2 linked regions of the Pseudosulfitobacter pseudonitzschiae genome follow. The protein of the gene in region 2 interacts with the protein of the main gene of each other region in a pairwise test. Links are inferred from orthologs where the notes say so. Each region holds a gene or a part of one and is shown on either strand. Other genes may lie near its edges. The genes, in order: SULPSESMR1_RS08975 and dnaA.

Region 1 (16,013 bases), 1.4 Mb from region 2 along the record:
CAACCGGGATTTCGCGCACCAGCGGTTCGACCTGAGGAGCAAACAGAAAGGCAAGGACCGCTGCCGCGATCCAGCCCGCGATGGCCATGATCTCGCGCACGATGCCGCGCCCGTAAGCCAGCAGCGCCGACAGAATGATGACGATGGCCACCACGCCATCAATGATTGTGAAACCGTCCATCATCCGTTCCTTGTCTGTGTGGCACTAACCGGCACCAAATACTTCACCCACGAAACTGGTCAGGTCGTGCATTTGTTGCACTTTGATGCCCGACGTTTCGATGGCTTTGCCCCCTGAAGGGGCAAGTGCGGTGGTAAAACCAAGTTTTTGCGCCTCTTTCAACCTGTTTTCGGTTTGAGGCGCCGGACGTAGGGCACCTGATAGGCTGATTTCCCCAAAAACCACGGCCCCTTCGGGCAGGGCTGCGTCTTCGCGCGCACTTAAAAGCGCTGCGGCCACGGCCAGATCGGCAGCAGGTTCTGAAATTTTCATGCCACCGGCGACGTTCAGATAAACATCAAGGCCGGCAAAGGGTATGCCGCAGCGCGCCTCGAGCACCGCGAGGATCATCGCCAGCCGCCCACCATCCCAGCCGACAACCGTCCGGCGTGGCTGGCTGTGGGGCGAGGGGGCAACGAGGGCTTGCAGTTCGACCAGAACGGGACGGGTGCCTTCGATGCCTGCAAACACCACCGAACCTGCGCTGGGTTTGCCACGTTCGGATAAAAACAGCGCCGAAGGGTTGGTGACCTGTTCCAGCCCGCGACCAGTCATTTCGAAGACGCCGATCTCGTCCGCAGGGCCAAAGCGGTTCTTGACCGCGCGCAGGATGCGGAACTGGTGGCCGCGCTCGCCTTCGAAATAGAGCACGGTGTCGACCATATGTTCCACGACGCGCGGGCCTGCGATCTGGCCGTCTTTGGTGACGTGGCCCACAAGGATCACCGAGACGCCCTTGCGCTTGGCAAAAGTGGTCAGCTCGTGCGCCGCCGAGCGGACCTGACTGACCGAGCCGGGGGCGCTGTCGACCGTGTCGGACCACATCGTCTGGATCGAATCGATGATCGCAAGGCCGGGCTTTTCGGCTTCCAGCGTGGTCAGGATGTTGCGCAGGTTGGTTTCGGCGGCCAGTTGCACGGGCGCGTCGGACAGGCCCAGACGCTTGGCACGCATCCGCACCTGTGCTGTGGCCTCTTCACCGCTGACATAGATCGTTTTGACGCCCGCACGAGCAAATTCGGCAGCCGCTTGCAGCAAAAGAGTCGATTTTCCGATGCCCGGATCGCCGCCGACCAACAGCGCCGAGGCGGGCACAAGCCCGCCGCCCAGCACGCGGTCAAGCTCGTCTATGCCGGAATGGGTGCGCGGGGGCGGCGATTCTTCGGTTTGAAGATCGGTCAACTGGATTGCAGAGCCACGGTTGGCGCCGAGCGACTTTTTACCACCCGCCGACAGGCCCGCGTCTTCGACTATGGTGTTCCAATCGCCACAGGCGTCGCAGCGCCCTGACCATTTGGTGTGCGTCGCACCACAGGCGGTGCAGGTGAAGGAGGGTGTTTTCGCCATGGCACTGATGTGCCTGACGCAGAGGGGAGCGTCAAAAGGTAAATGTGCGAATAGGTCGGTGGCGGAGTTATTATATTTGCGGGGGCTCTGCCCAAGTTTTTATATTTGCGGGGCTCTGCCCCCGACGCTGCGCGTCTCCCCCGGAGTTTATCAGGCAAGATGAAAAGCTATTCTGCGGCCTTGGGCATCATCTTGGTCACAGTGTTGTCGGTGGTGACAATGGTCTGCAGACCCAGTTCTGGCAGCACCTCGCGCATTTCGGCACGCAGGCGGTCCAACTGGGCCGCGGCCACGGATTCCTCAAGTTCGACGTTGGTCAGCCAGTGTTTGAATTCGGAGCTGACGGCTTTGGCGTGGTCAAGACGGGTGTTGAACTGGTCCACCTCATATTGGCGTTGCTCAAGAAAACTGCGCGCGCGGGCGACGCGCTCGTCCGAATAGACTTCGGCCAGTTCCTTGGAAATGTGGGACATTTGGGCGGCGACTTCGAGCAAGGCAGGCTCGAGCGATCCCAGATCAGGGTGATCGCGCAGATAGGCGATGCGTTCGCGAACCGCGTCGAATTCGGTGGAAAAGCGAAAGACATCGCCGCGATCAGCGGCGTGAACGGCGGCATAGGCGCGGGTGATATCGGTCATATTGACCGAGAAATCGCGATGCGCGTTTTCAAGCTGCATGGTGCGGTAGGCGCTGGGGAGGAAAAAGCAAAGGCAGACAGCAAAAACAGTCAGGGCGATCTGGGCGTACATGCCTGCCTGCGGTACGGGGGCACCATTCCATGACAACGGCAGGTCGAACCAATGCCACTGACCGGTGGCTGCCATGCCCGTTGCCGCCGTCAAACCGACCGCGGTCAGAATGAAAAAGGCCAGCGCAGCCCGTTGCATCAGGAATCGAATAAGGTGTGCGAGCGTTCTAAAAGAGTTTGTCAAATGTCCTCCCCCCAGAAAACCGATACATCGGCAAGTATACGCCGATAGAGGGTCAACCACTAAGCGGAAACTTTGTTCCCTATTATTATCACCGGATTTTAGGCGTGCTGTGGTGCGGGGTCGGCTGAGAGATTGTTTCCGATTCTGCGGCAATACGTGAATTTACCTGCTTTTGTTCTGTGCGCAGGCCAATCCAAATCGAAGCGAGGATACAGGCGGTGAACAGATAGAGGCCCCAGGCGACTTCGATCCGGCCAACACCGATGCCTTTGGTCAGTGTGATGTAAAGTGCGATCAGAAAGATTTCGGCCATCGCCAGTTTGCCCAGCACATGCAGCGCCGGCAGGCAGCGCGGGCTGAGCAGATTCCAATGCAGCAGCGCAAGGCCGATGGTTTTAAGGTAGGGCGCAAAGAGCGCAAAGACCGTGACCACCAGTGCCAGAAACACGTCCGAGGCCCAAAGCGATTGCAGCCCTGTCATCACGCTGATTTCTGACAGGCCGAACAGCGGCAACAGTCCCGCGCGCATCAACGGGGCGAACCACGCCACGGGATAGGCGACCAGCAGGGCAAGGTTGAGACAGCGCAGCATGGGTGCACTTGGGCGCAGGGTGCGCAATGTGTCAAGTCAGTGCTGTTGCATCGCAATGCTGACCCGAACCGGCCGGGCGTTTCCGGCGCAGCCCTTGCACACAGGGTCGCATCCTGAACAGGCTTTTGTATCCAAGGGTTAGCGAACGGCGGCGATGGGCCCTGTGGCGCGACCGTGGATAAACTGGTCGACATAGGGGTCTTGGGACGTGTCCAGCTTGGCCACAGGTCCGCTCCATTTGATCACACCCTCGTGCAGCATCGCCACGTTGTCGGCGATGGCGCGCACCGAGGTCATGTCGTGGGTGATGGTCACTGCCGTCGCGCCCATTTCGGTGACAATCTCGCGGATCAGGTCGTTGATGACACCCGCCATGATCGGATCAAGACCGGTGGTGGGTTCGTCGAAAAAGATGATCTCGGGGTCGGCGGCGATGGCGCGGGCAAGGCCCACCCGCTTTTGCATGCCCCCCGACAGTTCGGCGGGCAGGCGGTCGGCCACATCCTCGGTCAGGCCCACACGCCGCAGTTTTTCGATGGCGATGGCGCGGGCCTGTTCGTGGGGGCGTTTGAGCGATCCGCGCAGCAAACGAAAGGCGACATTTTGCCAGACGGGCAGGCTGTCGAACAGCGCCGATCCTTGAAACAACATGCCAAAGCGCGCCAGAAACGCGTCGCGGTCGGTGCGGGTGATGTCGACGCCATCGACGGTGATTGTGCCCTGATCAGGCGTCACAAGACCCAGTACCGCCTTGATCGTGATGGATTTTCCGGTGCCAGAGCCACCGATGATGACCATCGATGTGCCCTTGGGGACATGCAGGTTCACGCCGCGCAGCACGTGGTTGCTGCCAAAGGATTTGTGGACGTTTTCAAGCGTAATCATAGCGAGAAAAACACCCCCGTCAGCACAAAGTTCGCGGCAAGGATCAGGATGGCGGCGGCTTCGACGCTGCCCTTGGTGGCGCGGCCCACACCTTGGGCGCCACGGCCTGAATTCATGCCGAAATAGCAGCCCATCAAGGCCGCAATAAAGCCGAACACGCCACCTTTGGCCAGTGACGACACGATGTCGCGCAGTTCAAGGAAATTCACTGTGTTTTTCAGATAGGCGGCGGGGTTGAACCCCAATGTGCCCGCGGCCACAGCCCAGCCACCCGCGATGCCGATCACATCGCCCACGCCCACCAGCAGCGGCACCACAAGGGTCGCGGCCAGCACCCGCGGCACTGTCAGATACTTCATCGGATGGGTCGACAGGGTGACAAGCGCGTCGATCTGTTCGGTCACCTTCATGGTCGCAATTTCGGCTGCGATGGACGAAGTTACGCGCGCGGCGATCATTAGCCCCACCAGCACTGGCCCCAACTCGCGCACCATGCCAATGGCGACAATCTGCGGCACCACGGCCTCGGCGTTGAACCGCGCGCCACCTGCATAGATCTGCAAGGCCAGCGCGCCACCGGTAAAGATCGCGGTCAGCCCGACCACCGGCAGCGACAGCCAGCCGATGTGCAGCAAGGCGATGGCCAGTTCACGAAAGTAGAACGGCGGGCGCAGCAGGTGGCTGATGGTTTGCAGGGCATAAAGCGTCACACGCCCCACAGCACCAAGCAGGCCCAGAACGGTGGCCCCGATGGCGGCCAGAATTTTCACTCGGTATACCTGCGGGCATAGCGGTGGCCCAGCGAGGTCAGGATTTCATAACCGATAGTGTCTGCGGCGCGGGCCAGATCATCGACGCCCTGATGGGGGCCAAGCAGTTGCAGATGGTCGGGATCGTGGTCCAGATCGGTGACATCGACGGTGATCAGATCCATCGACACGCGGCCCACGACAGGCAGGGCGGTGTCGCCTGCGTAGACTTGCGTCTTGCCGCTGCCCAAGGCGCGGATCAGCCCGTCGGCATAGCCGCCCGAAACTGTGGCGATGCGCGATGCACGCGGTGCTATCCAGCTGTTGCTGTAGCCCACAGGTTCGCCAGCGGCCACATCACGCACCTGAATCACCGGTGCATCAAGGGTCACCACAGGTTCGGCATCGGCAAAAGGCAGGCCGCCATAAAGACCCACACCGGGGCGGCACAGATCAAAGTGGTAATCCTCGCCCATCAGCGTGCCACCAGTGGCTGCCAGCGACCGCGGGGCGTCAATGCCGTCTGTCATCTCGTGGAACTGGCGCAGCTGGTGGGCGTTCATTTCGTGGTCCGGCTCGTCCGAGCAGGCCAGATGCGACATGATCAGGGCGGGGCGTTGGGCCACGGCGATGTCGCGCAGGGCGGACCATTCAGACGCCTGCATGCCCAGCCGGTTCATGCCGGTGTTCAGTTGCAAACCAAAGGGTGCACCGGGCAGGGCCTCGACATGGCGCAGCATCTGGTCGACCGAGTTCAGCACCGGTGTCAGGCGGGCTTCGCCAATGGCGCCTGTGTCGCCGTTCATATGGCCCGACAGCACATAGATTACGGGGCCTTGGCCAAGGGCTGCACGCAATGCGGCCCCTTCGTCGGCGGTGGCCACGAAAAAGCTGCGGCAGCCAGCGCGGGCCAGCACACGGGCGATCACGGGTGCGCCCAATCCATAAGCGTTGGCCTTAAGCACGGCACCGGTTTCAACCTCGGTGCGCGCGTCAAGCGATTGCCAATTGCGCGCAATAGCGCCCGTGTCGATTGTCAAAGTGGCCGTTGTCATGCGCGGGGTTGTGCCATGTTTCGATCCGAGGTCAAGGTGTATCGTCGCCGCGCCGCCCCGAGGCGGCGTAATATGCGGATATGCAACAAAAGGTGCCAGTGATCGCAGAGGCGGGTGCGCTTAAAACTCTTGCTCGCCCGCGCTTTGCTGCCACGGCTGCACGAGGTTGCCAAAGCGGGTAAAGCGGCCCTCGAAGCTCAGCTCGACGGTGCCAATTGGCCCGTGACGCTGTTTGCCGATGACCACTTCGGCGCGGCCGTGCAGGCGCTCCATCTCTTCTTGCCATTTGGCCATGGCTTCCAGATCGTGATCGCCGGGCTTTTCGCGCTCCTTGTAGTATTCCTCGCGGAACACGAACATCACCACGTCGGCGTCCTGCTCGATCGAGCCGGATTCGCGAAGATCCGACAGCTGCGGGCGTTTGTCCTCGCGGCTTTCCACCTGGCGCGACAGCTGCGACAGGGCGATGACCGGAATATCCAGTTCCTTGGCGATGGCCTTGAGGCCCATGGTGATCTCGGAAATCTCGTTCACCCGGTTTTCCGATTTGCCGGTGCCGCGCACCAGTTGCAGATAGTCGACGATCAGCACGTCCAGCCCATGTGTCCGCTTCAGACGGCGGGCGCGGGCGGCCAGCTGGCTGATCGGCAGGGCGGGCGTGTCGTCGATATAAAGCGGGCAGGCTTCCAGCGACTTGGCCGCATCCACGAACCGGCGGAATTCGGTTTCGGTCATGTCACCGCGGCGGATCTGCTCAGAGGGCACTTCGGACGCTTCGGAGAGGATTCGCGCGGCCAGCTGTTCGGCGCTCATTTCCAGCGAGTAAAACCCCACGACGCCGCCGTCGATGGCCCCCTCGGAGCCGTCGGGCAACAGGCCGCGTTTATAGGCCTTGGCGACGTTGAAAGCGATGTTGGTCGCCAGCGAGGTTTTGCCCATCGACGGACGCCCCGCAAGGATCAATAGGTCGGAGCGGTGCAAGCCGCCCAGCTTCTTGTCCATGTCGATCAGACCGGTCGAGACACCCGAAAGGCCCCCCTCGCGTTGATAGGCGGCATTGGCGACGTTGACCGCATCGGTCACCGCCTTGAGGAAGGACTGGAACCCGCTTTCGGTCTGGCCTTGTTCGGCCAGTTTATAAAGCTGCTGCTCGGCCTCGACGATCTGTTCGCGCGGCTCGGAGGCCACGTCGACCTTGGCCGCCTTGGCGCTGATGTCGCGGCCAAGGATGATCAGGTCACGGCGCACCGCCAGATCATAGATCATCTGGGCATAATCGCGCACCGCAAAGGCGCTGATCGCGGCACCGGCCAGACGTGCAAGATAGGCGGGGCCGCCCAGTTCCTTCAGGCCTTCGTCGTCTTCCATGAACGCCTTGAGCGTCACCGGCGAAGCAAGGTTGTTCTTGGCGATCCGTGCCGAGGCGATGTCGTAGATGCGCGCGTGCACGGGGTCGTAGAAATGGTGCGGCCCGATGATCGACGCGACACGATCGTAGATGTCGTTGTTGGTCAGGATCGCACCCAGAAGCTGTTGCTCGGCCTCGATGGAATGCGGCATGGTTTCGGCGGCCTGAACCTCGGGCGTGCCGTTATGGATACTGCTGATCTCGTTCATTGCTGACCCCGTTTATTGACCCGTCTTGCGCGGGTGCCCTGTCTTAGACGGCAGGGCGCTGCGCAAGCAATCTGGAAATCCTGTGGATAACCCGACCGTAGGGGGTAGCCTACATCATCTGGTGGAAAATTGCAGTGCCTTAACCAGATGATGTGGCGGACTTACGCCTTTTTATGTGCCTCTTGCCACCCGCGCGGGTCGTTCAGGAAGGCTTCGACGCCGTCGAGGGTGGCCGCGTCAAAGGTGCCTTGCGCCTTGGCTTCGGCCAGCACGTCCCACCATGTACACAGGTGGTGCAGCGCAACCCCATGATCGCCCAAGGTCTTTTCGGTTTCAGGGAAGATGCCGTAGTAAAAGATCACCGCCGTGTGGCCGCAAGTGGCGCCGGTTTCGCGAATCGCATCGACAAACGACAGCTTCGAGCCGCCGTCGGTGGTCAAATCCTCGACCAGCAGAACGCGCTGGCCTTCGGTCATCACGCCCTCGATGCGGGCGTTGCGGCCGTAGCCTTTGGGTTTTTTGCGGACGTATGTCATGGGCAGCGCCATGCGTTCGGCCACCAGCGCGCCAAAGGGGATGCCAGCGGTTTCGCCGCCTGCCACGTTGTCGAATGCCTCGAAGCCTGCGTTGCGCATGACGGTCACGGTCAGAAAATCCATCAGGGTCGAGCGGATGCGCGGATAGGAGATCAGCTTGCGGCAGTCGATATAGGTGGGGCTGGGCAGGCCCGAGGCCAGTGTGAACGGGTCTTTGGCATTCAGGTGCACGGCTTCGATCTCAAGCAACATACGGGCAGTCAGGCGGGCCATTTCGGCGGCATCGGGATAGCTGGTAGGGATCATGTGGGTCGTCCTCGGGCGTTGGCGCGTGTGGAGGGTGCGGGAGCCTCCGGCGGGAGTTTATTTGGCAAGATGAAGTTCAGGTGACCGACCAGTCCAAGGGCATCGCGGGGTCGAAGATGGTAACGGGGCCGTCGTCAGTGTCGATGTGTGGCGGGTAGGTCGGCGGTGTTTTGGTCAGCGTCAGGGTCGTGGTATTGGCAGGCAGGCCGTAGAAGGCGGGGCCGTTCAGCGAGGTGAACTCTTCGAGCCGGTCAAGCGCGCCATCCTGTTCAAAGACCTGCGCAAGGATCGACATGGTGTTGGGCGCGGTAAAGCAGCCCGCGCAGCCGCAGGGCAGCAGCTTGTTGGCATCGGTGTGCGGCGCGCTGTCGGTGCCCAGAAAAAACCGCACGTCGCCGGAGGTGGCGGCACGGCGCAGGGCAAGGCGGTGGACCTCGCGCTTGGCCACGGGCAGGCAATAGTAATGCGGTTTGATGCCACCTGCGAGGATATGGTTGCGGTTGATCACAAGGTGATGCGTGGTGATTGTGGCACCCAATGTTTCGTCTTGGGCGCTGGCGTAGTCCACGGCGTCGGACGTGGTGATATGTTCCATCACCACCCGCAATCCGGGCGTGGCGCGGCGGATCGGATCGAGGACGCGGTCGATGAACACCGCTTCGCGGTCGAAGATGTCGATGTCGGGATCGGTGACTTCGCCGTGTACGCACAGCGGCAGTCCGATCTCGGCCATCTTTTCCAGCACCGGACGCACAGTGTCGAAGTTGGCCACACCCGAGGCTGAATTGGTGGTGGCCCCGGCGGGGTAAAGCTTGACCGCTTTGATCAGACCAGAGGCGTGCGCCTGTGCCACGTCAGTGGGGTCGGTGTCCTCGGTCAGGTAGAGGGTCATGAGCGGCGTGAAATCCATGCCCTCGGGCAGGGCGGCCATGATCCTGTCGCGATAGCCTTGGGCCTGTGCGCCGGTCACAACGGGCGGCACCAGATTGGGCATAATGATCGCACGGGCGAAATGGGCAGCGGTTTGGGGCAGGACGGCACGCATCATTGCGCCATCGCGCAGGTGCAAGTGCCAGTCATCGGGGCGGCGGATCGTGAGGGTATCTGTCATGCCCTGCCGTTAGCACGCGGCGCGGCAGCGCACCAGCGTCAGTTGCCCAGTTCTTTTAGCTTGCGGGCAAAGCGGGGCGCATTCATGCGGCCCGTGACGTTCTTGCAAAGGGAATGGATCAACTGCACGCGGTTGTCGATTTCAAGCGACGACAGCAGGTTGCGCAGATAGGGCGGATAGGCGCGGCGCGCCCGCCAGAGGGTGGCAAAGCTGGCATCGTTTAGCGCGCCGGTTGCGGCCTGTTCCAGCAGCGGTTTCAGCACGTCCATCTCGATCATGTTGGTCTGGATCGCGTCTCCCATATGGCGGGTGCGAAGTTTTTGCACATTGGCGCGGGTGAACAGCGCCGCGTGCATCGCGTCCAGACTTTCGCGCGGATCATAGATAACAAAGGCGCGGGCGGCGGCGTCCAACATGTCGGGCGCATAGCCGTAGCGCCGTGTAAAATCAGTGCGGCGCATGTCGGAAAAGCGGTCGTCCCATTCGGTGACACGCACATCAAGTGTGGCTTGGGGCTGGATCGTCAGCACGGTGGCACCGGGCGAGGCGACCGAATAGGCCGCTGCTGCATAGCCGCAGGGGCCTGCGCCGTAAAACACGACTGTTTCGAATTCGTCGAAAAAGCCGTCATCGACCAGACGGTCAAAATAGGCATAGAGGGCTTCGTCGCGGAACCAAGTGTCACCGTCCGAACCTATGCACAGATGCGACCAGCCATGATCGCGCACCATGTTCCAGCCCAGTGGCACCGCAGCTTCGGACAGCGCACGCATTCCTTGGATTGTCTCGAAGGTGACCAGCAGTGTTGTGCCCTGTTCCACAAATGCCGCGAAATGGCGTTTGCCCAGCGGCTCGAAATAGCCGCGTTCTTCGGTAATACCGGCCAGTTTGGTCAGCCATTCGCCTTTGGTGAGGCCTGAAAGCTCGGCGTTGAATGTGTCGGCTGCATCCTGCATCGGGGGCCCTCGGTACCTAAAGCGCGCGGATTTTTCCACGCGTGTTTAGGCCGCAGAGCTAAATGCGCAATGCGGCAAAATTGCGGAAAAAAAGCGCTACTGAGGGGTCTTTGGTGCGTCTTTCGCATCGATGCGGGCATTGCTGCGGGCGCGGTTGGCGTAACGGATCATGAACGCAGCGGCCTTTGGGGCAACAGGACGGGTGGGGCCTGCCATCAGCAAACGACCGAACAGAGCGCGAAACGGTTCTTGTTGCATCAGCGTGTCAAAGCGGGCGTGCCGCCATGCAACCGCCTGTTGATGCAGCGGGCCCAGCACCGGATCGGACATGAGGTCGCGTAGGACAGGCGCACTGGCGGCGGCCATGCGCTGGATGCTGGTATCGGTATCGTCGCAAAAATTCCGCTCGATCCAGTAATCCAGCCCCAACGCGTGATCGGAATGCACTGCGCGGCCACGGTCGGCCTTTAGCACATAGCTTTCCATTGCGCCCAGAGGATAATGGTTAAGCTGTGCCAGCGCAAAGTTCGACCGACCGTAATTGCTGAATAGGCGTTTGGTCTTGAACTGCGCATCCAGTGCGCGGCCTTCGCCGTCGAACCAGCGTGCGCGCTCCAGCAGGTCGGGGTCGGGGTTGCGGGGGCGGTGGACACCGAGTTTGCGATAGGTGCCGTCATTTCTGTACAGCGTCTTGAACATCGACGCGCGCCACGGCCAGTGCAGCACCACGGGCGCGCATTTGGTAAAGGTGCGGGTGACAGGCGCGTCGGTATACCTGACCTGATCCGCGTTGCCGAACAGCCGCCATGTCAGGGTGATGGCGGTGGCATCGGGCAGGGCGTCCAGCAGGGCAGGCACGGTGCCGTCGCCCGTATGGATGTTCACAAATTCGTCGACGTCCAGCGACAGGATCCAGTCGGCCTGTTGGACCACGTCCAGCTTTTGCGCGTGTTTAAGCGCGGTAAACTGGATGCCGCCCTTGTCATAGGGTCCGTCGTTGCGGATGTGCGTCAGCCAGCCGCGATCGGCCAGTGCATCCAGCATGACATCGGTGCCATCGTCACAATCGTTCGAGAACACCAGAAAATGCGTAAAGCCGCAGGCGCGGTGATGCGCCAGCCATTCCAGCAGGAACGCGGCTTCGTTGCGGACGCACAGAACGGCAAGAATGTTCACGCCGTGGGCCATGTCCTGCGGAATGCGACGATCTTGCCCGACGATCCGCGTGCGTAATACTTCAATCCGGCCTCCATCATTGCAGCAAAAATGGCATCGACCCCTGCGGGGCCGATCCATCTGGGGTGCAGTTTGACCACAGCCGCCCGCAGCCCCGTCAGGTCAAGATCGGGTACCAGATCGGCCTCGGCGCCTTGAACATCGACCACGACCAGCGTGGGCGACAGGCTTTTCATCAGGGTCTTTGCGTTTTGCACCGTGATTTTACCGATGGTCTCGGCGGGGCTGTCTTCGCGTTCAATCAAGGACGACATGGCGGGGTTCTTGCGCATGTAAAAATCGGCTGTGCCCTTGCGTTTGCCCAATGCGCCGGAAATCACGGTCGCATTTTCAATGTTGTTCAGTGCGAACATCCCCGACAGATAGGTTGCCAGTTCTGGATTTGCCTCGAGTGCGTGTACCATCCTGACCTTTTGGAGCCTGGCAAGAGTGGCCGAAACCGCGCCGAACCCCGCGCCGATGTCCAGCACTGTATCTTCGGGCAGTGCGGTGCGGCCGCACGCGGTGACAAGTGCGTTTTCGTAAGTGTTCTTGCGCAAAGCGGTTCTGATGGCGGGCGTCATAAAGGCCGCTTTGGGAAACTGCAGCCCGCGTGATTTGATGCTGGGTTGCGGGCTGGGTGCAGCGTCTGTGGTGCTGTCCATCGTTAGCTCTCCATATCCAGTGCGAGGGCATAGGCCACACGCTCGACTTCTGTCAGCTTCACTTCGAGCGCCTGTTTATACAGATCCTCGAATTCGGGCATGGCGTGCAACTCGCAGGCTTTGGCTTTGTGCCAGTCCAGACCCGTCTGGTGCCAGCCGCGCAGGATGTCGTCCTGCATCAACCGGTCGTATTCCGCGCGCAGGCGCGGCAGGTTGCGTTTGATGGTGATGTCGCGAAAGTCGGACCAATCCATGCGTATCCAATAGTTGATTCCAATGGACCGGTCGACGTGCAGCGCACGCCCGCGCTGGCGCTTGATCAGAAAGCTTTCAGCCGACCGAAGCGCATAGTGGTTCAGTTGCAACAGATCGTAGCCGATGGATTTTTTCGATGACCGCCAGCCGTTTTCAGCGGCTTCCTTGGTCATATCCTTGCCCGAGCCGTTGACCCATTTCACCGTCTTCCTGAACGCTTCGTCCAGCTTGTTGGGGCGGTGGCAGCTGATTTTTTCATAGGCGCCGATGTTCTTGAACATGGTCTTGAAGCCCCAGACCGTGTGCGGCTTCGGGCAGTACTTGGGCGCACAGCGATCGAACTGGTCGATCACGAAATCATCGGCCAGAGCGGTGATCCCGTTGTGACCGAACAACCGCCACGTCATCGCCACGTTGGTCGCATCGGGAACCGCGTCAAAGAAATCCTGAAGCGTGCCGTTGCCGGTACGCACGTTCATGAACTCGTCCACGTCGATGTGGATGATCCAGTCGGCGTTTTTGATCACCGGTTCCTTCAACGACTGGTTCAGCGCGTATTGCTGGGGCGAGTTGCCCTTCCAACCGTCGTTGTTGCGGTGTTGCAGCACCCCCATCTCTTGCAGGCGGTCAAGGATTTCGCTGGTGCCGTCCTCGCAACCGTTTGTATAGATCAGAAAATTATCCACACCCATTGCGCGGTGATAGGCGACCCACTCGATGATATAGGGTGCTTCGTTTTTCATGCAGCCAACGATGACATTGCCGCTGCTGCCTGGGGGCAACTCACGCGGTGGTATAGGTGCGAATGCTGCGGCCAACTGTTCTTCGTCGATCGAGCCCAGCTTGTTGTGCGGGGCAAAAGACGAATTTTTAAGCTTGTCAAAGTTCTGGATCGCAAGCGGCGGCATCAGCTTGCGGGCGGCCTCGGTCAGCCCGTCATGTTCTGACGCAGGGGCCGCAGGCCGGGCGCTGCCCTTGGGCGATTTGGTGGCCTTGGCGGCGTCCAGATCGGCGCCTTTGGTCTTGCGCTCTTCGCGGGTTGCTTTGTTGATGCGCCACATAAAGCCCAGCAGGTATTGCGTGGCGCGAAAGCCGAACCTCGGATCGGCCTCTTGCCATGTGCCTTTGGCGCGCGGCTTTTTGAAGGTGTCTTTGGTCAGCGCCGGTTGCGATTTCAGCAAGGCGGTGTTGTCTGCGGTAAATGTTTTCGAGATGGCAGACAGCGACGCCACATCAACAGGATCGCCATCCACGTTGATTTCATTGATAAAAGATCGCCATAATTGGCGCGGCAGAATGCGTTTGCGGTCGGCCAGAACCTGCAACAACAGCGCGTTCATCTGCCGCCCGCGTGTAAGCGCCGCTGCCGATGTGGGCGCAGGCACCTCTGTTGGCGTCGCTTTGCCCAATACTGCGTCAATCCCGAACATGGCGCGGATTTCGTCGGTGACGGTATCGGCGGCAAACCCTTCGGCGTCATAGGGGCGCAAGGTGACACTTCCCGCGCCAAAGCCCGTCTCCCAATGGGTCACGAGACGCCTGTAGTCCAGCCAGAATGGCGCGGCCTGATTTTCAATGAAGACGCCCGCCTGCGGGTCGATTGCGGGGGCGGTGGCAAGGCAGTCGTCCCACCATGTTTTGCTGCCCGCCAGTTCCATCTCTTGTGCCAGTGACCTGCCGCGCCCTTCAAGGATTTGTTCGGCGTACCAGCGCGACAGCAGACTGGCCTGTTCGTCCACATGGGCAATGATGCGAATATCGTCCGACAGCGGCCTTAACAGCCCGTGCAGCCGCGCAATTTCAGAAGATTGCCCCAGACTGACCCCCAGTTGCGAGGCAGACAGGATCAGGTCGGTCGGATTGTGCTGTGCCACCTCACGGGCCAGATCGTTGGCCACGGTGTCAAATAGAACCTGTTGTTTATCCTGCGGAATATACCCACGGTTAAAGCGCAACGGATCTACATGCGCGGGGTCGGTGACGGCCATATACAGCCGCGTGTGGTTCTTGGGGCCCGGACTGCGTGGAAACAGATAGCCCTTGGCCAGCAACTGCTCGCGTTTGTCGGCCATGACCGATTGCAGACGGTCTGCGCCCACTTGTTCCAGACCAATATGCAAATGAATGCGCATCATGACGCCTTTTTGTTCGAATTGCTGTTCACGCGGCCCCACCACGGCAGGGGCACACCCAGAAAGGACGCGATGCGGTCGCGCGCGCCCGCGTCGGCCACATCATATTCCAGAAAATCTTCGCGGTCGTGAAACAAAGCCCGCAGATGCGCGTAATGGGCACTGATCCACTGTTCGCGCTGCTTTGTCGTCTCGCCGTAACCTGCGGGCAATCCCGGAATATCCGCCTGCGGCAGCCGTGCCACACCCAAATCGGACCACGCCAGCATCGACTGGCTCAGTTGGAACGGATCGCGATTCGAGGCCAGAAATTTCACGCCCGGATGGTGGGTGCGAATCGCTTCGATCAGGCCGAAATCCATCTGCGGCCACAGCGACTTCCCGTCGCGCAACAGGCTGATCTCGGTCACGCATTCGAATGGCCCCAGATGCGCACCGGGGTCGCCTGTTTCGAAATACCCGCGATACAAAAGTTCGGAAACATACTGGTTGTGCAGGGGTTTCACAGTCGTCTGCTTGGGTCGCACACGATAGTCGGCCACCTTGAAATCCGCCATTTTCAGCGCGCGTGCCAATGTTGTCGTTCCGGTCTTGGGCAGGCCCAGATTGACGACGCGCAGGCTCATGTCACAGGCTCCAGCCCCAACGCCTCGATCAACGCCTGCTCTTGCGGCGGCAGTTTCGATGCGGCACGCAATTGCGCCTGCATTTTCTGGTATTCCGGCTGCGCGAGCAATGCGTCACGCTTGGCGATATGGGCCGCGACAGCCTCGGCGTGCAGGGCGGCAATTTCGGGGTCGGCCATCAGCTTTGCCATCTCTTTGCGCAGGGCAGGCACATACTTCTGGATCGACGTATCTTCCCAAGCCGCATCGTTCCGCTCGCGCCAATAGGTGTCGTCAAAGGCGCGGTTCTCGCGGTTCACGTCGCCGCGGTCGTTCTTGACCAGATAGCTGTCAAGCGAACGCAGCGCGTAATGGTTCAGCGTTGCGAATTTGCGTGCGCCATGTGCGGGAAAGCGGCGAATGCGGCGCGGGTTGGCAGCCACCAGAAACCGGTGCTGCACTGGACGCCCCGACGCATCGGTCCACAGGGGGCGTTTGTGCTTGGGCAACTTCTCGCGGAAAAACGGGCGGTGCGCGCCGTAGTACTTCAGCGGGAAATCGGCACGCACCAATGATTTTACCTCGATGGCTGTCTCGCCACACCACAGATCGGGGTTGTGGCTGCGGGTGAACTGCTCAATTACAGGACGGTCTTCGAATGTATCCACACCGTCATTGGCGAAAAACTGGAAATTGATGCTGATCGCTTGCGGATTTCCACAGGCGTCGATCAGAGCAGGGATCGTGCCGTCCCCTACATGAATGTTCAGAAATTCGTCGACATCCGCAACCCAGACCCAGTCAGAGCCTGCCACCATGTCCCGCGTCTTGGCAT
Region 2 (9,314 bases):
CTGATGGCCGTCTGGACGATATGGTTCTGGTGCGTAATTCGCGTCTGTCGGTGCAGCCGGTCACAGATGTGGAATGGCAGATTGTTTGCGGTTTGGCGGGGATTGATCCCTGACACCGGACCGGGACCAAACGAATAAGGCCCGCGTAATGCGGGCCTGAAACCGTCTTTGACAAAGGGAAATCAGCCGTAAACGCTGTCTTTCCCAAAGTGTTTGGTTAGCATATAGTAAACCACCGCGCGGTATTTGTTACGCTCGGATTTGCCATAGGTTTCGATCACGCTGTTGATCGCTTCCATCAGTTGGGGGCCATCGGCCAAGCCCAGCTTTTTAATCAGAAAGTTTTCTTTGACTGTCTCCAGTTCGGATGGCTGCGTGCCTGCCACAGTGGACGCATCAGCGTTATAGATCGCGGGCCCGCAGCCGATAGTGACCTTGGTCAAAAGGTCCATGTCTGGCGTCATGCCACATTTGTTCTTCAGATCATCCGCGTACTGCGCGATCAGGTCGTCACGTTTTCCCATAGTCAGTCTCCTACCTTGGTATTGGCCGCAAAACCGGCCTTGGATAAAAGTCTAAGGGCTATCCGTGCCGCAAAAAAGGAAAAATTTTCACAAAGTTCCCCCTCTGCGCGCGCATACAGACCCAATTCCAAGTGTGCTTACCGTTAAAGCTGACTGTTTGGCGTGCATAAGGCACAACTGCGCCCCGCCGTGTCACCAAGGCGGACTGCACATGCCGCAGGGTGTCAAAAGTTCCGCGATACCCGAACCGAATACAGACAATCGGGCGCGTGCCATGCTGCGCCAGCACGCCCCCTGATTGATCAGAAATCCAGATTTTCTACGTTCAGCGCGTTTTGCTGGATGAACTCGCGGCGCGGTTCGACCACGTCACCCATCAGCTTGGTGAACAGGTCGTCAGCCTCGGCCATGTCCTCGACACGCACTTGCAACAGCGTCCGCGCATCCGGGTCCAGCGTGGTTTCCCACAGCTGGTCGGGGTTCATTTCACCCAAACCCTTGTAGCGTTGCAGCGACAGACCCTTTTCGCCCTCGGCCAGAACGGCGTCGAGCAGGTCCATCGGCCCATAGATCATCTGGCTGCGGTCCTTACGCACCAACTGTGCAGGCATGTTGTAGACATCTTGCAGGTGCTGCGTGAACGTGCCGGTCTTGCGAGCCTCGCCGCCGCGCAGAATGCGACCGTCCAGCGTGCGCACCTCTTCGACGCCGCGCAGGATACGGGCCAGACGCACGCCGTGGTCCTGAGTGATGCGCCCCTGCCAGCCTTTTTCGTATTCCAGCGCGATCAGGTTCAGACGCTCGGCCACCCTGTCGGCGACACCTTGCAGGTCACGCTCGACCGCACCTTCGGAAAACGCACCGGCAATTGCCGCCTGTTCCAGAATGTGACGCGGATAATGCGTTGGAAACGCTTCCAGTACACGGCGCATCTGGCGGGCGTGATCGACAACACGGGCCAGATCGGCGCCGCTGATTTCCTCGCCGTTGCCCTGACGCAGCATGGCGCCGTCGATGCCCTGATTGATCAGGTATTCTTCCATCGCAGTCTGATCCTTGAGGTAAACCTCGGACTTGCCACGCGACACTTTGTACAGCGGCGGTTGCGCGATGTAGAGATAACCGCGTTCGATCAACTCGGGCATCTGCCGGTAAAAGAACGTCAGCAACAGCGTGCGGATGTGTGCGCCGTCAACGTCCGCATCGGTCATGATGACAATTTTATGATAGCGCAGCTTGTCGATATTGAACTCGTCACGGCCAATGCCGGTGCCAAGCGCCATCACAAGGTTGCCGATCTCCTGACTGCCCAGCATCCGGTCGAACCGCGCGCGTTCCACGTTCAGGATTTTACCCTTCAGCGGCAAAATCGCCTGTGTCTGGCGGTCACGGCCCGTCTGTGCAGACCCTCCGGCGCTGTCACCCTCGACAAGAAAGACTTCGGTTTTGGACGGGTCTTTTTCCGAGCAATCCTTGAGCTTACCCGCCAGAAAGTTCACATCCATCGCTGTTTTGCGCCGCGTCAGATCACGCGCTTTGCGGGCGGCCTCGCGGGCCAAAGCGGCTTCGATGATTTTGCCGACGATAATCTTGGCTTGCAGCGGGTTTTCTTCGAACCACTCTGCCAGCTTTTCGTTCACCAGACTCTCGACAGCAGGCCGCACTTCGGAACTGACCAGCTTGTCCTTGGTCTGGGACGAAAACTTTGGATCGGGCACTTTGACAGACAGCACACAGGTCAGACCTTCGCGCGCGTCATCGCCTGTGAACGAAACCTTTTCCTTTTTCGCGATCCCGCTGGACTGGGCGTAATTGTTGATTGTCCGCGTCAGCGCACCCCGAAAGCCCGCCATATGGGTGCCACCATCCCGCTGGGGGATGTTGTTGGTAAAGGGCAGGACGTTCTCGTGATAGCTGTCGTTCCACCACATCGCGACCTCGACGCCGATTTCGTCACGCTCTCCCGAGATGAAAATCGGATCTTCCATGATCGACGATTTCGACCGGTCAAGGTATTTGACGAACTCCTTGACGCCGCCCTCGTAGAACAGTTCGGACCGCAGGGGTTCTGCGGGGCGTTCATCCGTCAGAATGATCCGCACGCCTGAGTTCAGGAACGCCAGCTCGCGCAGGCGCTTTTCCAATGTTTCGAACGAATATTCCAGATTCGAGAATGTGGTGGTCGAGGCGAGAAAGCGCACTTCGGTGCCGGTTTTGCCGTTGGAGTCGCCAACAACTTCAAGATGCTTGGCAGTGTAGCCGCCTTCGAACCGCGCGATGTGCTCTTTGCCCTCGCGCCAGATGCGCAATTCCAGCCAGTCGCTGAGCGCGTTCACAACCGAGACGCCAACGCCGTGCAAACCGCCCGATACCTTGTAGCTGTTGCTGTCGAATTTGCCGCCCGCATGCAGCTGGGTCATGATGACCTCGGCAGCTGAAACGCCTTCTTCCTCGTGAATACCTACAGGAATCCCGCGCCCGTTGTCGCTGACCGAAACCGAGGAATCTTCGTGGATTGTGACAGTCACTGCGTCGGCATGACCGGCCAGCGCCTCGTCAATGCCGTTGTCCACGACCTCGTAGACCATGTGGTGCAAACCCGACCCGTCGTCAGTGTCACCGATATACATGCCAGGCCGTTTGCGGACAGCATCCAAGCCCTTGAGAACTTTGATGGAATCCGCGCCATACTCTTGTGGCGCCTGCTCGTTTTCGGACATGCCGTTTCACCCTATATTTTTTGTTATTTTATACTGTTTTTGCAGGGGGATGTCACGCAATCGAGACAAGTTTCTGACCTAGACAAAGGGCAGGGCCAACCCCACCAGAATCAGCAGCGCACCGGCCCCGATATTGATTCGCCGCAGGGCGCCCGAGGTGGTGATAAACGTCCGCACACGCCCGACAAAAGCAGCCATCGTCAGATTGCCGACAAGCGGGATCAGAACCGATGCACCGACGATCAAAAGCACGTCGACCCACGTCACCGCGCGCAGATCGAAAAAGCCGGGCAAGACGCCCATGTAGAACAACACCGCCTTTGGGTTGCCCAGAATCGCAAGGATACCGGCCAGAAATCCGGCCATCATGCCGGGGCGGGTCAGGCGGCTGTCAGCGCTGATGGCAGCATCGGCATGGCGGATCAGCATGGCCCCCATGACGACGAACACGCCGCAGGCAATCCACCGCAGCACCAGCATAAAAGTGTCGAACACCGACAATATCCAAGAGATGCCCAGAATCGCGACCAACGGCCAGACGATATCGCCAATCGCTACGCCAAGCGCTAGCGGCCAAGCAGCGCTAAACCCGCCTGACAGGCCGCGTGCCATTAACGCCAGCCACACCGGACCCGGCGTCAGGAACAGGATCAACAGCGCGCTGCAATACAGCAACAGGTCGGACCACTGAAGCGTCATGTCACTGCCTCTACATGCGAAGCGCCATCCGCTTCGGTCACATTCAAATACTGCGCCCGCGCGCCCAGCGCATCAAACAGATTGCGGTCTGTGCCTGTCATCCAAGCCTGCGCACCCAGCGCCACGATTTCGTCATACAGCGCCGCGCGCCGGTCCGCGTCCAGATGGGCTGCAACCTCGTCCAGCAGCAACAGCGGTGGTGCGCCAAAGCTTTGTGCCAATGCCCGCGCATTCGCAAGGATCAGTGACACCAGCAGCGCCTTTTGCTCGCCGGTGGAGCAATCTCGGGCAGGCACGTCCTTGGCGGCATAGGTACCGATCAGATCGGCACGGTGCGGCCCGATCAGCGTGCGCCCTGCCGCCAGATCGCGTTTGCGACCCTCGGCCAATGCTGTGCGCAAATCGGCCTGGGTCGTGGGCAGGGGGACATCGGCGTGGGTCAACTCCAGATCTGCCGTGGGAAAGGCCGTCTGCGCGTCCTGCTGGGCGCTGTGCAGCTCGGACAAGGTCGTCAACCGGTTGGCGTGGATCGCCGCACCGGCCTGCGCCATCTGTGCCTCAAGTGCGCCGTACCACGCAGGATCGCGCACCATGTCTTTCAGCAGCCGGTTGCGTTCCCGCATCGCCTTTTCATAGGACAGCGACAGCTCCGCATGACCGGGCTCAAAACTCAGCGTCATCCGGTCCAGAAACCGCCGCCGCCCTTCCGCACCTTCGATCCACAGCCGGTCCATCGCTGGGATCAGCCACAGCACCCGTGCTACCCGCCCCAGCGCCACCTGAGCTGCCGCCTTGCCGTCAATCCGCACCTGCCGCGCGGCGCCTGCCTCTGATGTGATGTCAATCTCGTGAACCTGCCGCAGCGATGTCAGTACGCCAGAGATCTTCCAACCCAGCGCCTCCGGCCGTCGCGTCATATCCTCGGCGCTTGACCTGCGCAAACCGCGACCGGGCGAAAACAATGACACCGCTTCCAGAATGTTGGTCTTGCCTGCACCATTGGGTCCAAAGATCGCAACCGGGCGCGGGTCCACCGAAATTCGCGCCATGCGGTGCGACCTGAAATGGGAAACGGTCAATGCAGAAAGGGACAGCGTCACAACTGTCCCTTTCTTTTGGCCTGAAATATCCCCGCCGGAGGCAAGAAAACTCTTAAACGCGCATCGGCATGACGACATAGACAGCCGACATGTCATTGCCTTCACGCATCAACGTCGGGTCGCCTGACGAGTTGAACATGAACACAGCGTTTTCGCGGTCCACCTGGCTGGCGATCTCCAGCAGGTATTTGGCGTTAAAGCCGATTTCCAGCCGCTCGTCATTGTACGACACCGCCAATTCCTCTTCGGCGGCACCGCTGTCGGGGGCGTTCACCGACAGGATCAAACGATCTTCGTCCAGTTGCAGTTTTACCGCGCGCGAGCGTTCTGATGACACGGTCGCAACGCGGTCTACAGCGCGGGCAAAGTCGCTGGCGTCTACTTCCAGCTTGCGGGTGTTGCCCTGCGGAATAACGCGGGTGTAATCAGGGAATGTGCCGTCGATCACCTTCGACGTCAGCGTGATTTCCGGCGTGGCAAAGCGCACTTTGGTTTCTGACACCGACACGGCAATCTTCATCTCGTCATCATCCAGAAGCTTGCGCAACTCGCCTACGGTTTTACGTGGAACAATGACGCCGGGCATATCTTCGGCCCCTGCGGGCAGATCGGTGTCGATCCGCGCCAGACGGTGGCCATCTGTCGCGACACAGCGCAGCACCTTGCCGTCTTCGCCGGTGGACACGTGCATGTAGACACCGTTCAGATAGTACCGGGTTTCTTCAGTCGAAATGGCGAATTTGGATTTGTCGAAAAGGCGGCGCAGCTTGGCCGCCTCGATCGAGAAGTTCGACGCATATTCCGACGAGGCCATGACTGGAAAGTCTTCCTTGGGCAGCGTCGCCAGCGAAAAGTTCGACCGGCCCGCTTCCACTGTCAGACGACCGGCGGCGGCGTCGGCGGTCAGGGTGACCAACGCACCATCGGGCAGTTTGCGCACGATTTCATGCAGCGTGGTGGCGGACACGGTGGTGGCACCCGCGCGTTCGACCTGTGCTGGGGCCTTGTCCACCACTTCGATATCCAGATCGGTGGCGCGGAACATCACGTCAGATCCTTCGGCCTCGATCAACACGTTGGCGAGGATCGGGATCGTGTTGCGGCGTTCGACCACAGACTGGGCCTGGCTCACGGCTTTGAGCAACGCGGCCCGTTCAATACTGATTTTCATCTGTCCCTCTCCAATCGGACCACCGGGACGGGCAAACTACCCTATACCGGCACATTCTCAAGCTTTTTGTTTGTTGTCGGCTGGATTGCAGGAAGGGTCAAGCGTGGCAGGTGGATTGCATCCGTTCCAAACACAAACGGCACCCGAAAAGGGTGCCGTGTTGTACAGGTGACGCAGGTTTACGCTTCGAGCGCGCGGCGCAGCAGTTCAAGATCTTCAGCGATTTGCCCGTCCTGCACTTTCAGCTCTTCGATACGGCGCACGCCGTGCATGACGGTGGTGTGGTCGCGACCCCCGAACCGGCGGCCAATCTCGGGCAATGACCGGCTGGTCATATGTTTGGACAGATACATGGCCACCTGACGCGGCCGCGCATAGCTGCGCAGACGTTTGGGGCCGATCATATCCGACAGACGGATGTTGTAGTGTTCGGAAACACGGCGCTGGATTTCTTCGATGGTGATCTTGCGCTCGGACGCGCGCAGCACGTCGGCCAGACAGTCTTGGGTCAGATCCATGTCGATTTCGCGGCCCACAAGCGAGGCAAAGGCGAACAGACGGGTCAGCGCACCCTCGAGAACACGCACATTGGTCGAAATGCGGTGGGCAAGAAATTCCAGCACGCCGGGGGCTATGGTCAGACCGGGATAGTTGCGGCCCTGTTGTTCGACCTTGCTTTGCAGGATGCCCAAGCGCAGTTCGTAGTCTGTGGGGTGCAGGTCGACGACCAGACCACATTGCAGACGCGATTTGACGCGATCCTCAAGATCCTTGATTTCGCCGGGGGCGCGGTCAGCCGAGATGATGATCTGGCGGTTCTGGTCTACCAGTGCATTAAAGGTGTGAAAAAACTCTTCCTGCGTCGAATCCTTGCCAGCGATGAATTGAACATCATCCACCATCAACACATCGACATTGCGAAAGATTTCTTTGAAATCCATCATCTTGCGATCACGCAGCGCCTGAACAAACCGGTACATGAACTGTTCGGCGGACAAGTACAGCACAGACAGATCGGGGCGTGTTTGTTGCAGTTCCCATGCGATCGCGTGCATCAGGTGTGTTTTGCCCAGACCCACGCCGCCATACAGAAACAGCGGGTTGAACGTAACAGGGCCACCTTCGGCCACGCGTTTGGCGGCGGCATGGGCCAGTTCGTTGGGCTTGCCCACGACAAAGCTGTCAAAGGTGAAACGACGGTCCAGTGGTGCTGTGTTCAGCGCCGAGGAAGGTGCGACCTTGGCTGGGGCGGCGGCAGGCTTGGCAGGCGTTGAACGTGGTTTTTCGGACATATTGGCAGCGACGGTAAAGTTTAGCCGGTTTACGCTGGCATTCTCATGGCGCAGTTCGTGCAAAATCAGATCTGCAAAGTTCTGGCTGACATAATTGCCCATGAAGTTGGTCGGCACGTTGAATGTGGCAATGCCATCTTCAAGTTGCTGGAATTCCAGCGGCTCGATCCAAGTTGTGAAATTGTTCTGTCCCACGGTTTTGAGCAGCCGTTGTCTCAGCTGTCCCCATTTTTCTTGTGTCATTCTTTTATTCCCCAAGCCTTTCCGCTGTCCCCACCAAGCGCAATATGCACTCGGCCGCCTAATACTTCCCACGACACGCTCACATCATTCCGTGTCCCGACGGAAACAGATGCGACTTGCGTCGTCTTCGATCAGAAAACAGACTACGTCCGTGGGTGCCACGTAGGACCCCCAGAACGACGTGCGTCATTCCAAATATTGATGCGACAGGTGGCGCCAAAAAATCGGCATTCCACAGACACCATTCAGTCTTTGTCCAACTGTCCGGCCGGCAAACAAACCCTTTATAGTGCGGCAGCACGCGGGTCTGAGTGTCCTGTCCCCCCAGGCGAAGTGAATCGCTGGAACCTTGGTAGCAACTTCGTCAGCGACGCGGCAACAGAACTTAAATGTTGACTCGGGCTTTTGTGAAAAAGAATCTACGGGCCTTATTTTGAAGGCTCAAAAAACAAACGGCACCGCCTGAGCGATGCCGTTGCAAAACCGTCATAATTTTGTGTCTTGGCTTACGCCAGCGATTTAACGCGCGACGACAACCGTGACATTTTCCGCGAAGCGGTGTTTTTGTGATAGACACCCTTGGTGACGCCACGCATCAGTTCGGGCTGTGCAACGCGCAGTGCAGATTCGGCTGCGGCCTTGTCACCGGAAGCAATCGCTTCCTCGACTTTGCGCAGATATGTACGAATCCGCGAGCGGCGTGCTTTGTTGATTGCGAAACGTTTTTCGTTTTGACGGGCCCGTTTCTTGGCCTGAGGCGTATTTGCCATGTTTATCTCGTCCCAATGATTGGTGCGGTAGTTTAAGAACAGCCAAAAGCTGCGGTGAAGCCGCGTCTTTAGGCGCGCGGCCCGCCCGAGTCAACGTCTGACGTGTGAACGTCAGACGCAGGTACTATTTGTCGCGGAACTGCGGTTCACGTTTTTCCAGAAAGGCAGCCATACCTTCAGACTGGTCGTCGGTGGCGAACATTGAATGAAACAGCCGACGTTCAAACAGCAATCCGTCGCGCAGGGGCACTTCGAACGCCTGATTGACCGATTCCTTGATTGCCATAACCGAAATCATCGACTTCGACGCGATCTTGTTGGCGGCGGCCATCGTTTCTTCCATCAGCTTTTTGTTCGGCACCACGCGGCTGACCAATCCGCAACGTTCGGCCTCTTCGGCGTTCATGAAGCGGCCCGTCAGGTTCATATCCATCGCCTTGGACTTGCCTACGAACCGCGCCAGACGCTGGGTGCCACCGATGCCGGCCATTACGCCGAGGTTCACTTCGGGCTGGCCGAACTTGGCGCTTTCCGATGCGATGATGAAATCGCACATCATCGCCAGTTCACAGCCACCGCCCAGCGCATAACCGGACACAGCGGCGATGATCGGCTTGCGCACGCGGGTGATCGCTTCGGTGGAATCGGTGAACAGGTTACCCATAAAGCTGTCGACAAAGCTCATCTCGCTCATCATTGCGATGTCGGCGCCTGCGGCGAATGCTTTTTCCGATCCGGTGATGACGATGCAGCGCACCTTGTCATCCTTTTGCGCGTCGGTGACGGCATCTGCCA

The links.
Region 1: the proteins of dnaA (region 2) and SULPSESMR1_RS08975 interact in binary tests that used the Escherichia coli proteins (3 or more experiments, as listed by UniProt). The link is inferred for Pseudosulfitobacter pseudonitzschiae from one-to-one orthologs.

Annotation. Positions count from the first base shown.
Region 1 is NZ_CP022415.1:1,847,942-1,863,954, reverse strand. What follows is about bases 5,150-8,148. They hold SULPSESMR1_RS08975 (replicative DNA helicase), read right to left. Parts: upstream 7,398-8,148; coding sequence 5,901-7,397; downstream 5,150-5,900. Other genes in these bases: SULPSESMR1_RS08970 (orotate phosphoribosyltransferase), read right to left, coding at 7,559-8,148; alr (alanine racemase), read right to left, coding at 5,150-5,780. In the rest of the region: SULPSESMR1_RS09010 (CvpA family protein), read right to left, coding at 1-181; DNA repair protein RadA, read right to left, coding at 206-1,567; SULPSESMR1_RS09000 (DNA repair protein), read right to left, coding at 1,735-2,499; SULPSESMR1_RS08995 (paraquat-inducible protein A), read right to left, coding at 2,588-3,091; SULPSESMR1_RS08990 (ABC transporter ATP-binding protein), read right to left, coding at 3,230-3,976; SULPSESMR1_RS08985 (MlaE family ABC transporter permease), read right to left, coding at 3,973-4,746; more of alr, read right to left, coding at 4,743-5,149; more of SULPSESMR1_RS08970, read right to left, coding at 8,149-8,239; pyrC (dihydroorotase), read right to left, coding at 8,316-9,350; SULPSESMR1_RS08960 (phosphoadenosine phosphosulfate reductase), read right to left, coding at 9,389-10,306; SULPSESMR1_RS08955 (glycosyltransferase family 2 protein), read right to left, coding at 10,403-11,482; SULPSESMR1_RS08950 (FkbM family methyltransferase), read right to left, coding at 11,479-12,186; SULPSESMR1_RS08945 (glycosyltransferase family 2 protein), read right to left, coding at 12,189-14,573; SULPSESMR1_RS08940 (sulfotransferase), read right to left, coding at 14,573-15,199; SULPSESMR1_RS08935 (glycosyltransferase family 2 protein), read right to left, coding at 15,196-16,013. UniProt on the Escherichia coli protein: The main replicative DNA helicase, it participates in initiation and elongation during chromosome replication. Travels ahead of the DNA replisome, separating dsDNA into templates for DNA synthesis.
Region 2 is NZ_CP022415.1:3,235,707-3,245,020, forward strand. Bases 5,572-8,526 are described here. They hold dnaA (chromosomal replication initiator protein DnaA), read right to left. Parts: upstream 7,750-8,526; coding sequence 6,394-7,749; downstream 5,572-6,393. Other genes in these bases: dnaN (DNA polymerase III subunit beta), read right to left, coding at 5,572-6,214; rpsT (30S ribosomal protein S20), read right to left, coding at 8,256-8,519. Outside these bases: SULPSESMR1_RS15935 (EVE domain-containing protein), read left to right, coding at 1-113; SULPSESMR1_RS15940 (DUF2853 family protein), read right to left, coding at 183-524; gyrB (DNA topoisomerase (ATP-hydrolyzing) subunit B), read right to left, coding at 827-3,244; SULPSESMR1_RS15950 (LysE family translocator), read right to left, coding at 3,323-3,943; DNA replication/repair protein RecF, read right to left, coding at 3,940-4,992; more of dnaN, read right to left, coding at 5,096-5,571; SULPSESMR1_RS15975 (enoyl-CoA hydratase), read right to left, coding at 8,644-9,314. UniProt on the Escherichia coli protein: Plays an essential in the initiation and regulation of chromosomal replication. Binds in an ATP-dependent fashion to the origin of replication (oriC) to initiate formation of the DNA replication initiation complex once per cell cycle.